Rhodoligotrophos defluvii: one gene and its partner. The protein of the gene in region 1 binds, or shares a complex with, the protein of each later gene. Links are inferred from orthologs where the notes say so. Each region holds a gene or a part of one and is shown on either strand. Other genes may lie near its edges.

Evidence for each region. The genes of interacting proteins can lie anywhere in the genome.
Region 2: the proteins of E4P09_RS09470 (region 1) and uvrB are in contact, whole or in part, in a crystal structure (PDB 7EGT), measured with the Thermus thermophilus proteins. The link is inferred for Rhodoligotrophos defluvii from one-to-one orthologs. Residues at the interface, in WP_096412145.1 of Thermus thermophilus: His654, Arg656, Phe657, Gln666, Asp668, Glu669, Lys680, Arg681, Leu682, Ser683, Lys685, Tyr686, Ala687; in WP_096411307.1 of Thermus thermophilus: Glu23, Leu25, Arg26, Asp27, Gly28, Glu29, Arg30, Phe31, Arg55, Glu326, Asp327, Phe328, Glu379, Ser382, Gln383, His398, Gly400, Arg401.

Annotation. Positions count from the first base shown.
Region 1 is NZ_SZZM01000002.1:66,900-72,136, reverse strand. Bases 1-3,002 are described here. They hold E4P09_RS09470 (ATP-dependent helicase), read right to left. Parts: upstream 2,678-3,002; coding sequence 323-2,677; downstream 1-322. Other genes in these bases: clcA (H(+)/Cl(-) exchange transporter ClcA), read left to right, coding at 2,795-3,002; E4P09_RS09475 (beta-ketoacyl-ACP synthase III), read left to right, coding at 1-223. Outside these bases: more of clcA, read left to right, coding at 3,003-4,144; E4P09_RS09460 (aminotransferase class IV), read right to left, coding at 4,488-5,237. UniProt on the Escherichia coli protein: A helicase with DNA-dependent ATPase activity. Unwinds DNA duplexes with 3'-5' polarity. Translocates on single-stranded DNA with 3'-5' polarity. Initiates unwinding more efficiently from a nicked substrate than double-stranded DNA.
Region 2 is NZ_SZZM01000009.1:69,083-72,800, forward strand. Bases 1-3,074 are described here. They hold uvrB (excinuclease ABC subunit UvrB), read left to right. Parts: upstream 1-302; coding sequence 303-2,846; downstream 2,847-3,074. Other genes in these bases: E4P09_RS25120 (hypothetical protein), read left to right, coding at 2,919-3,074. Outside these bases: more of E4P09_RS25120, read left to right, coding at 3,075-3,128; gmk (guanylate kinase), read right to left, coding at 3,342-3,718. UniProt on the Escherichia coli protein: The UvrABC repair system catalyzes the recognition and processing of DNA lesions. A damage recognition complex composed of 2 UvrA and 2 UvrB subunits scans DNA for abnormalities.

The DNA of each region.
Region 1 (5,237 bases):
CCAGGCCAACAAGCGCATTCTCGACAGCACCGCCAAGCGGTTCGGCATTCCCGAAAGCAAGGTGGTGCTCACCGTGGATGTGCACGGCAACACCTCGGCCGCCTCCATACCGCTGGCGCTGGACGTGGCCGTGAAGGACGGGCGCATCCGCCGGGGCGACCTGGTGCTGATGGAGGCCATGGGCGGCGGCTTCACCTGGGGGGCGGCGCTGGTGCGCTGGTAGTAGCCACCCCGCAGGGCACTGGCCTTCCCTTGTGGCCCTGGATCACCGGCTCAAGGCCGGTGATGACGATCACTGAAAAACCGTCATGGGCCGGCTTGACTAGACCCGCTCGACGAAGCTCGCCAGCACCCGTTTTTCCCCGGCCTCGTCGAAGTCGATGGTCAGCTTGTTGCCGTCGACGCCGGTGACGGTGCCCTCGCCGAATTTGCCATGCAGCACGCGCTCGCCGCGGCTGAAACGCACGGCGTCCGCATCCTCGCGGGCGACAAGCTCGCCTTCAATGAAATGGGGGGCGGAGCGCACGGACTGGCCGCTGTCATAGGCCTGGCGGGCCCGCTTCCAGCCGGGGGTCGCATAGTCGGTCTGGTAGGGATTCATGGTGTCGAACCGACTCTCGCCGAAGGCCCAGCCGCGGCCATACGAACTGTAATTCGAGGAGGAGCGCTCGATCTCGACATCGTCCTCCGGCAGCTCGTCGACGAAACGCGAGGGTAGGGCGCTTTGCCATAGGGCGTGCACGCGCCGGTTCTGGGCGAAGGAGATGGTGCAGAACTTGCGCGCCCGGGTGATGCCGACATAGGCGAGGCGCCGTTCCTCCTCCAGGCCGGCGCGGCCGTTCTCGTCCAGCGAGCGCTGATGGGGGAAAAGCCCTTCCTCCCAGCCCGGCAGGAATACGGTGTCGAATTCCAGCCCCTTGGCCGAGTGCAGGGTCATGATGCTGACCTTGTCGTCGGAGGCCTGGTTGTCGGCGTCCATCACCAGGGCGATGTGCTCGAGGAAGCCGTTCATGGTCTCGAACTCGCCCATGGAGCGCACCAGCTCCTTCAGATTTTCCAGCCGCCCGGGCGCCTCGGGGCTGCGGTCGTTCTGCCACATCTCGGTATAGCCGGACTCATCCAGCACCATCTCGGCCAGGTCGGTATGGGGCATGCCGTCGAGCAGGGAGCACCAGCGGCGGAAGCTCTGGATGAGCTGCTTCAAGGCCGTCCGCGCCTTGGCGGGCAGCTCGTCGGTGTCGACCATCATCTCGGCCGCGCGGAACAGCGACGTTCCTTGCGCGCGGGCCACTTCATGCACCTTCTTGACGCTGGAATCGCCGATGCCCCGCTTGGGGACGTTCACGATGCGCTCGAAGGCGAGGTCGTTGTCGGGCTGGGCCGTCACCTTGAGATAGGCGAGCGCGTCGCGGATCTCCTGCCGCTCATAGAAACGCGGGCCGCCCACCACCTTGTAGGGGAGCCCTAAGGTGATGAAGCGGTCCTCGAATTCGCGCATCTGGAAGGACGCACGCACCAGGATGGCCATTTCGTTATAGGACTGGCCGCGAGCATGGGCCGCCTCGATGTCTTCGCCGATGGCGCGGGCTTCCTCCTCCGCATCCCAGTGGCCGCGCACCACCACCTTCTCACCAGTGGCGACGTCGGTGTGCAGGGTCTTGCCGAGCCGGCCTTCGTTATGGGCGATGAGGGCCGAGGCGGCGGCGAGGATGTGGGGCGTGGAGCGGTAGTTGCGCTCCAGCCGGATGACCTTGGCGCCCGGAAAGTCCTTCTCGAAGCGCAGGATGTTATCCACCTCCGCCCCGCGCCAGCCATAGATCGACTGGTCGTCATCGCCCACGCAGCAGATGTTCCTGTGCCCCTGGGCCAAGAGCCTCAGCCAGAGATACTGGGCGACGTTTGTGTCCTGGTATTCGTCCACCAGCATGTATTTGAACTTGCGCTGAAAGGACTGCAGCACCTCGTGATTGTCCTGGAACAGGCGCAGGGGCTCCAGCAGCAGGTCGCCGAAGTCGCAGGCGTTCAACACCTTCATGCGCGCCTGGTAGTCGCCATAGAGCTCAGCACCGCGGCCATTGGCATAGGCGTGGGATTCGCCCGCCGGCACCCGGTCGGGGGTGAGCCCACGGTTCTTCCAGCTGTCGATGAGGCTGGCGAGGTGACGGGCCGGCCAGCGCTTCTCGTCAATGTCGGCGGCGGCGATCACCTGCTTGAGCAGCCGGATCTGATCGTCGGTGTCCAGGATCGAGAAGTCTGGGCGCAGGCCCACGAGCTCGGCATGCCGCCTCAAGACCTTGACGCCGATGGAGTGGAAGGTGCCGAGCCACTGCATGCCTTCGACCACGCCGCCAATGAGCAGGCCGATGCGGTCCTTCATCTCGCGGGCTGCCTTGTTGGTGAAGGTCACCGCCAGGATCTGGCCGGGAAAGGCACGGCCGGTGGCCAGGATATGGGCAAGGCGGGTAGTGAGCACCCGGGTTTTGCCGGTGCCGGCGCCGGCCAGAACCAGAACCGGACCGTCGAGCGCTTCCACCGCCTCACGCTGCTCGGGGTTGAGGGCGGTCAAATAGGGCGCATCGCCCATGGGCCGCGCCATGGCCCGCGCGGCGATGCCGCCAGCCGATGGCGGCGGCACCTCGTCGTCGAAATCCGAGAGGTCCATGGGGCGCGGCGTCATCGGTCTGTATCCAGAGAAGAGGTCATGCAGCCTATATAGCACCGCTTGCGGATGATTCGACCCGTTGATCCCGCGAGTCGCGGATGATAGGTCCCCTGCAGATGTGCAGCATTGAGGATGCGGGGACCGGTGGAGGAGACCGAGCAACAGCAGCGACGTGGCCAAGCCAAGTATATGGGACTGGCGGCGCTGGTGGGACTGGTGGTCGGCGTGCTCGGCACCGTGTTTCATTTGGGCATCGATTGGCTGATCCAGTGGCCACAGTGGCTGGGCACGGTCGTCGGCGGGCCATGGCTGGTGGTATCGGCAGCGCTGGTCACGATGGCGATTACGGTGCTGTGCGTGTTTCTGGTGAAGCGCTATGCGCCGGAAGCAGGCGGCAGTGGCGTGCAGGAATTGGAGGGCGCGCTCGAAGGCTTGCGCGAGGTGCACTGGCGCCGGGTGCTGCCGGTGAAGTTCCTTGCCGGGTTACTGTCGATTTCCTCAGGGCTGGTGCTGGGCCGCGAAGGACCGACCATACATATCGGCGCCTCGGTTGCGGCAGCGCTTGCCGAATGGTCGCGCATCATCGATTTCGAGCGTCGCGGACTGCTTGCCGCGGGCGCCGCCGCCGGCCTTGCCTGCGCGTTCAATGCGCCGCTGGCGGCGGTGCTGTTCGTGATCGAGGAGACGCACCGGCAGTTTCCCTACACGTTCCGCACCTATATGGGCGTGATCGTCGCGTCCTGCCTGTCGGCCGTGGTGCTGCAAAATTTGACCAGCCCGGCGCCGGACCTCGACATCATGGTGCACGCGGTGCCGCTGTGGAGCCTGCCCGGCTTCCTGGTGCTGGGAGGGCTGCTCGGGCTGGTTGGCGTCGCGCTCAATGCCGGCCTGCTTGCGGCGTCGGATTTCGCGGCCGCCTGCGAGAAGCGCCTGCCTTATGCCTATCCGGCGGTGATCGGGCTCATGATCGGCATGCTGTTCGTGCTGGCGCCCTGGGCGGTTGGGGGCGGCGAGGCGGTGATCGAGGAACTAGCAAGCCACAATCCGGGGTTCTGGGTTCTGCTCGGGCTGGCGCTGCTGCGGTTCCTCACCACCGTCACCAGCTATTCTACCGGCGTGCCGGGCGGCATCTTCGCGCCGATCCTGACGCTGGCCACATGCGTGGGCCTTGCTTTCGGCGGGCTGGCCAATGGGCTCGGATCGGATTTCGCCATTGCGCCGACAGCCTTCGCGGTGGCGGCCATGGGCGGGCTGTTCACCGCGAGCGTGCGGGCGCCGATCGTGGGCGTGGCGCTGGCGATCGAGCTGACCGGCTCCTACACCTTGCTGCTGCCGGTGATGATCACGGCCGTGACCGCGAACCTGTTCGCCCATTGGGCCGGAGGGCGGCCGATCTACGAGCAGCTGCTGGAACGCACCTTGCGCAAGGCCGGGATCGACCCGCGCGTCGCCACCTCGCGCGAGCCGATCGGGCTGGGGTGATCGTAAGTTGCTGATTCAAGCCCTCAGGCTTGTCATGTCGGCTTGACCGGGCCTGTGGCTCTGTCTTCCCCTTTGGCCCTGGATTGCCGCGTCAAGCGCGGCAATGACGGAAATAGCTGATCTTTCTCCAAAACCGCCACGGCAAGGGCGTTCCGCTTGGCCCTGGATTGCCGCGTCGAGCGCGGCAATGACGGAAATAGCTGATCTTTCTCCAAAACCGCCACGGCAAGGGCGTTCCGCTTGGCCCTGGATTGCCGCGTCGAGCGCGGCAATGACGGAAATAGCTTATCTTTCTCCAAAACCGCCACGGCAAGGGCGTTCCGCTTGGCCCTGGATTGCCGCGTCAAGCGCGGCAATGGCGTGAATGGCCAGGGAAGGGGATAGCCGCGGCGAGTTGCCGTGCAACAGGCCCCGCGGCGCCGGCTCCGATCGGCTTTTCATCGAGCCTCACCACCGAGCGCAGGCCGAGGCTGTTGCTCAGGATGATCTCGTCGGCTGCGGCGAGGTCGGCGGGGTCAAGCGAGCGTTCCTGTCCTCCGTGGCGCGCGATGATCTCACCCCTGACGATGCCCGGCAGCACGCCGTCGCTCACGGGCGGGGTCAGCAGCTTACCCTGACGCATGACGAACAGGTTCGCGGCGGAGGCGCAGGCGGCGAGCCCGGCACTGTTCAGCAGGATGGCTTCCTGCCCGCCCTGCTCCTGCGCCTCGATAAGCGCCAGGATGCTGTCGAGATAGCCCAGCGCCTTCACGCGCGAGAGGGGCGAGTGCTCGTTGCGGCGGGTGGAGCGGGCGATGATCGCCGCAATCTCGGTCGGCCGGCTTGCCCAGGGGCTGGCCGTGATGATCACGCCGGGCCGGGGCGGGTCGGCCGGCAAGAGGCCGCGGGGACCTTGGCCACGGGTTATCGTGAGGCGGAGCGAGCCTTCGCGCAAGTTATTGACGGCCACCAAGGCATGAATACGGTCTGCCAGATCTTGGTCAGGCAAGGCCAGCGGCAGGCGCAGGGCCGCAAGCCCTTGGCGCAAACGGGCAAGATGCGCCTCCAGCCGCAACACCCGGCCCTCATGCACCGCCATGGTCTCGAACAGGCC
Region 2 (3,718 bases), on another replicon or contig:
TGCCGCGTGAAGCCGTTGATATCCCTCGCAAAACCGTCATGCCCCGGCGCGACCGGGGCATCCAGGGCCACACGGCGCGAATTCCCTTGCGGCCCCTGGATTGCCGCGTCAAGCGCGGCAATGACGAGAGGGGTGCGTATTAAGCTCATCGCCATGCTCGACCGCGCATAGGCGCCGAGCCGGGTCATGACGAATGATGTTCCGCTGTCAGATCAGTAGCGCTCTGCAAGCGGAACGGTACGATCTGCCGGGCGATCGGGTGACGGCTTCACGGCCGCACCCGTTCACCCTATATTCCCGCCATGCCACGTTCCCGCGGATTCTCCGAAGCCCCTGCCCGCCCGATCACGGGCACCTCGCTCGATGCGCTCGCCTCGATGCGGCCGCAGATGCCGCAGCATCTTGCGATGTTCATGCCGCATCGGCCGGAGCGGCCGGAGAAATCGGAAGGTGGCATCCGCTTCCGGCTGGCCTCCGATTATCAGCCGGCCGGCGATCAGCCCACGGCCATCGCCGAACTCGTCAGCGGCATCAATACCGCCGAGCGCGACCAGGTGCTGCTCGGGGTCACCGGCTCCGGCAAGACCTTCACCATGGCCAAGGTGATCGAGGCCACCCAGCGCCCGGCCCTGGTGCTCGCCCCCAACAAGACGCTCGCCGCCCAGCTCTATGGCGAATTCAAGAGCTTCTTTCCGGACAACGCGGTCGAGTACTTCGTTTCCTATTACGACTATTACATGCCGGAAGCCTATGTGCCGCGCACCGACACCTATATCGAGAAGGAAAGCTCCATCAACGAGCAGATCGACCGGATGCGCCACGCCGCGACCCGCGCCCTGCTCGAGCGGGACGATGTGATCATCGTCGCCTCCGTCTCCTGCATCTACGGCATCGGCTCGGTCGAGACCTATTCGGCCATGACCTTCGCCCTGTCGCGCGGCGAACGCATCGAGCAGCGCCGCCTGCTCGCCGATCTCGTGGCGCTCCAGTACAAGCGCAGCGATGCCGCCTTCCAGCGCGGCACCTTTCGGGTGCGCGGCGACACCATCGAGATCTTCCCGGCCCACTATGAGGATCGCGCCTGGCGCCTGTCCCTGTTCGGCGACGAGATCGAGCAGATCACCGAGTTCGATCCCTTGACCGGCCAGAAGACCGCCGAGCTGCAGACCGTGAAGGTTTACGCCAACTCGCATTACGTGACGCCGAAGCCCACGCTGCAGCAGGCCGTGCGGCTCATCAAGGAAGACCTGCGCAGGCGGCTGGAGGAGTTCCACGCGGCCGGCCGCATCCTCGAAGCCCAGCGGCTGGAGCAGCGCACCTTGTTCGACATGGAGATGATGGAGGCGACCGGCTCCTGCGCCGGCATCGAGAACTATTCCCGCTACCTCACCGGCCGCAAGCCGGGCGAGCCGCCGCCGACCCTGTTCGAATATCTCCCCGACAACGCCATCGTCTTCATCGACGAGAGCCACGTTACGGTGCCCCAGATCGGTGCCATGTTCCGTGGCGACTTCAACCGCAAGGCGACCCTTGCCGAGTTCGGCTTCCGCCTGCCCTCGGCCATCGACAACCGGCCGCTGCGCTTCGAGGAATGGGATGCCATGCGGCCGCAGACCATCTATGTCTCGGCCACGCCGGGGTCTTGGGAAATGGCGCGCACCGGCGGCGTCTTCGCCGAGCAGGTGATCCGGCCCACCGGCCTGGTCGATCCGCCCGTGGAGATCCGCCCTGTCGCCACCCAGGTCGACGACCTCATCGCCGAGGTGCGCGAAGTGGCCGCGCGTGGCTATCGCGCCCTGGTCACGGTGCTCACCAAGCGCATGGCCGAGGATCTCACCGAATATATGCATGAGCAGGGCATCCGCGTGCGCTACATGCATTCGGATATCGACACCCTGGAGCGCATCGAGATCATCCGCGACCTCAGGCTGGGCGCCTTCGACGTGCTGGTCGGCATCAACCTCTTGCGCGAGGGGCTCGACATTCCGGAATGCGCGCTGGTCGCCATTCTGGACGCGGATAAGGAGGGCTTCCTACGCTCGGAAACCTCCCTCATCCAGACCATCGGCCGCGCCGCGCGCAATGTGGATGGCCGCGTGATCCTTTATGCCGACAGCGTCACCGGCTCCATGGAGCGGGCGCTGGCCGAGACCAACCGCCGCCGCGAGAAGCAGCTGGCCTACAATGCCGAGCACGGCATCACCCCGGAATCGGTCCGTGCCCGCATCTCCGATATTCTGGCCTCGGTCTATGAGCAGGATCACGTGACCGTCGGCACCGGCTTTGCCGAGACGGCGGCCACCTTCGGCCATAACCTCGAAGCGGTGATCGCCGACATGGAGAAGCGCATGCGCGAGGCGGCCGCCAATCTCGAATTCGAGGAGGCCGCCCGGCTGCGCGACGAGGTCAAGCGCCTGCGCGCCACCGAATTGGCGGTGCTGGAAGACCCAAGCGTGCGGCAAAGCCAGCTGGAGGACACCGCCGGCCGTCATGGCGAAGGCAAGACCGGCGGGACGAAGGCCCGCCGCTCGCCCTCCCCCGGCACGGGGGAGGGCCGGGGTGGGGGCGCCCTACCCTACCGCCAGGTCCGCGAATATGGCGACGAAGCCGCCCACCTGCCGCGCGATGCCAAGGGCCGCCCGATCCTGCCCTCGGGCAAGGTCCTGCCCAATCTCGACGAGGTCGGCCTGGGCTCGGACCGCGCCACGCCCCACGGCCGGAGCGACGCGCTCCCGGAGAAGCCGGAGAAGCTCGCCACCACCGTCCGCCCCGGCGGCCGCCGAACCTCGGGCCGCTCCAGCGGAGGCAAGCCGGGCACGCGCACCTATGGCGGCCCGAGGCGCTGACGCGGCTGGAACCCAGTGCAAGCCCCATCGTTCTCCGCACAATCACTATTCATTTGCGAACGGAGAACGCTAATGTCTCCAGACGATAACAACCCGTCTCACCACACGCGCAAGATGAAGCAGCGCCTGGAAGAGACCATTACCCACCTGCGCGAGGATATCGACAAGGTCGACGACCCCCAGTTCAAGGCCATGTTCGAAACCTCCGCCGAAGTGCTCGGCGGCATCTGCAAGGCCTTCGAGCACTATGAGCAGAAATCCGAACGCGCCTGGCAGCCATGATTCCGTCTGCCGTGTGGCCCCTGGATACCCAGCTCAAGCCCGGCAAGACGGCAACGATCCCCGCCCCCTCGTCATCACCGGGCTTGACCCGGTGATCCAGGACCCCAGAGGAAAGCCCATCCCGTGTGGCCCCTGGATGCCTGGCTCAAGGCCGGCAACAGGGTGGCGGAACGGATGCGTCTGCATGCCCGGATGCGGCTGGGGCCGTGCCGCTTACCCCTTCAACTCCCCCAGCAGCCCCTCAACGAAATCCGCCAGAGCCGGCTGGCGGGTGCGGCGGACGCGTTCTGCCGCCAGGATTGCCTTGAGGCTGTCGAACGCCGCCTGAACGTCGCTGTTGATGATTACGTAGTCATAGTCGGTCCAGTGGGCGAGCTCGATCGGCGTATTGGCCAGTCGCCGCGCGATCACGTCGGAGGCGTCCTCCGCGCGCCGCTCCAGCCGTGCCTTCAGCTCGGCGATCGAAGGCGGCAGCACGAAGACGGAAACCACATCATCGCGCGAGGCGTCGTAGAGCTGCAGCGTGCCCTGCCAGTCGATGTCGAACAGCACGTCCTGCCCGCGCTCCAGTGCCTGCTCCACCGGCTCGC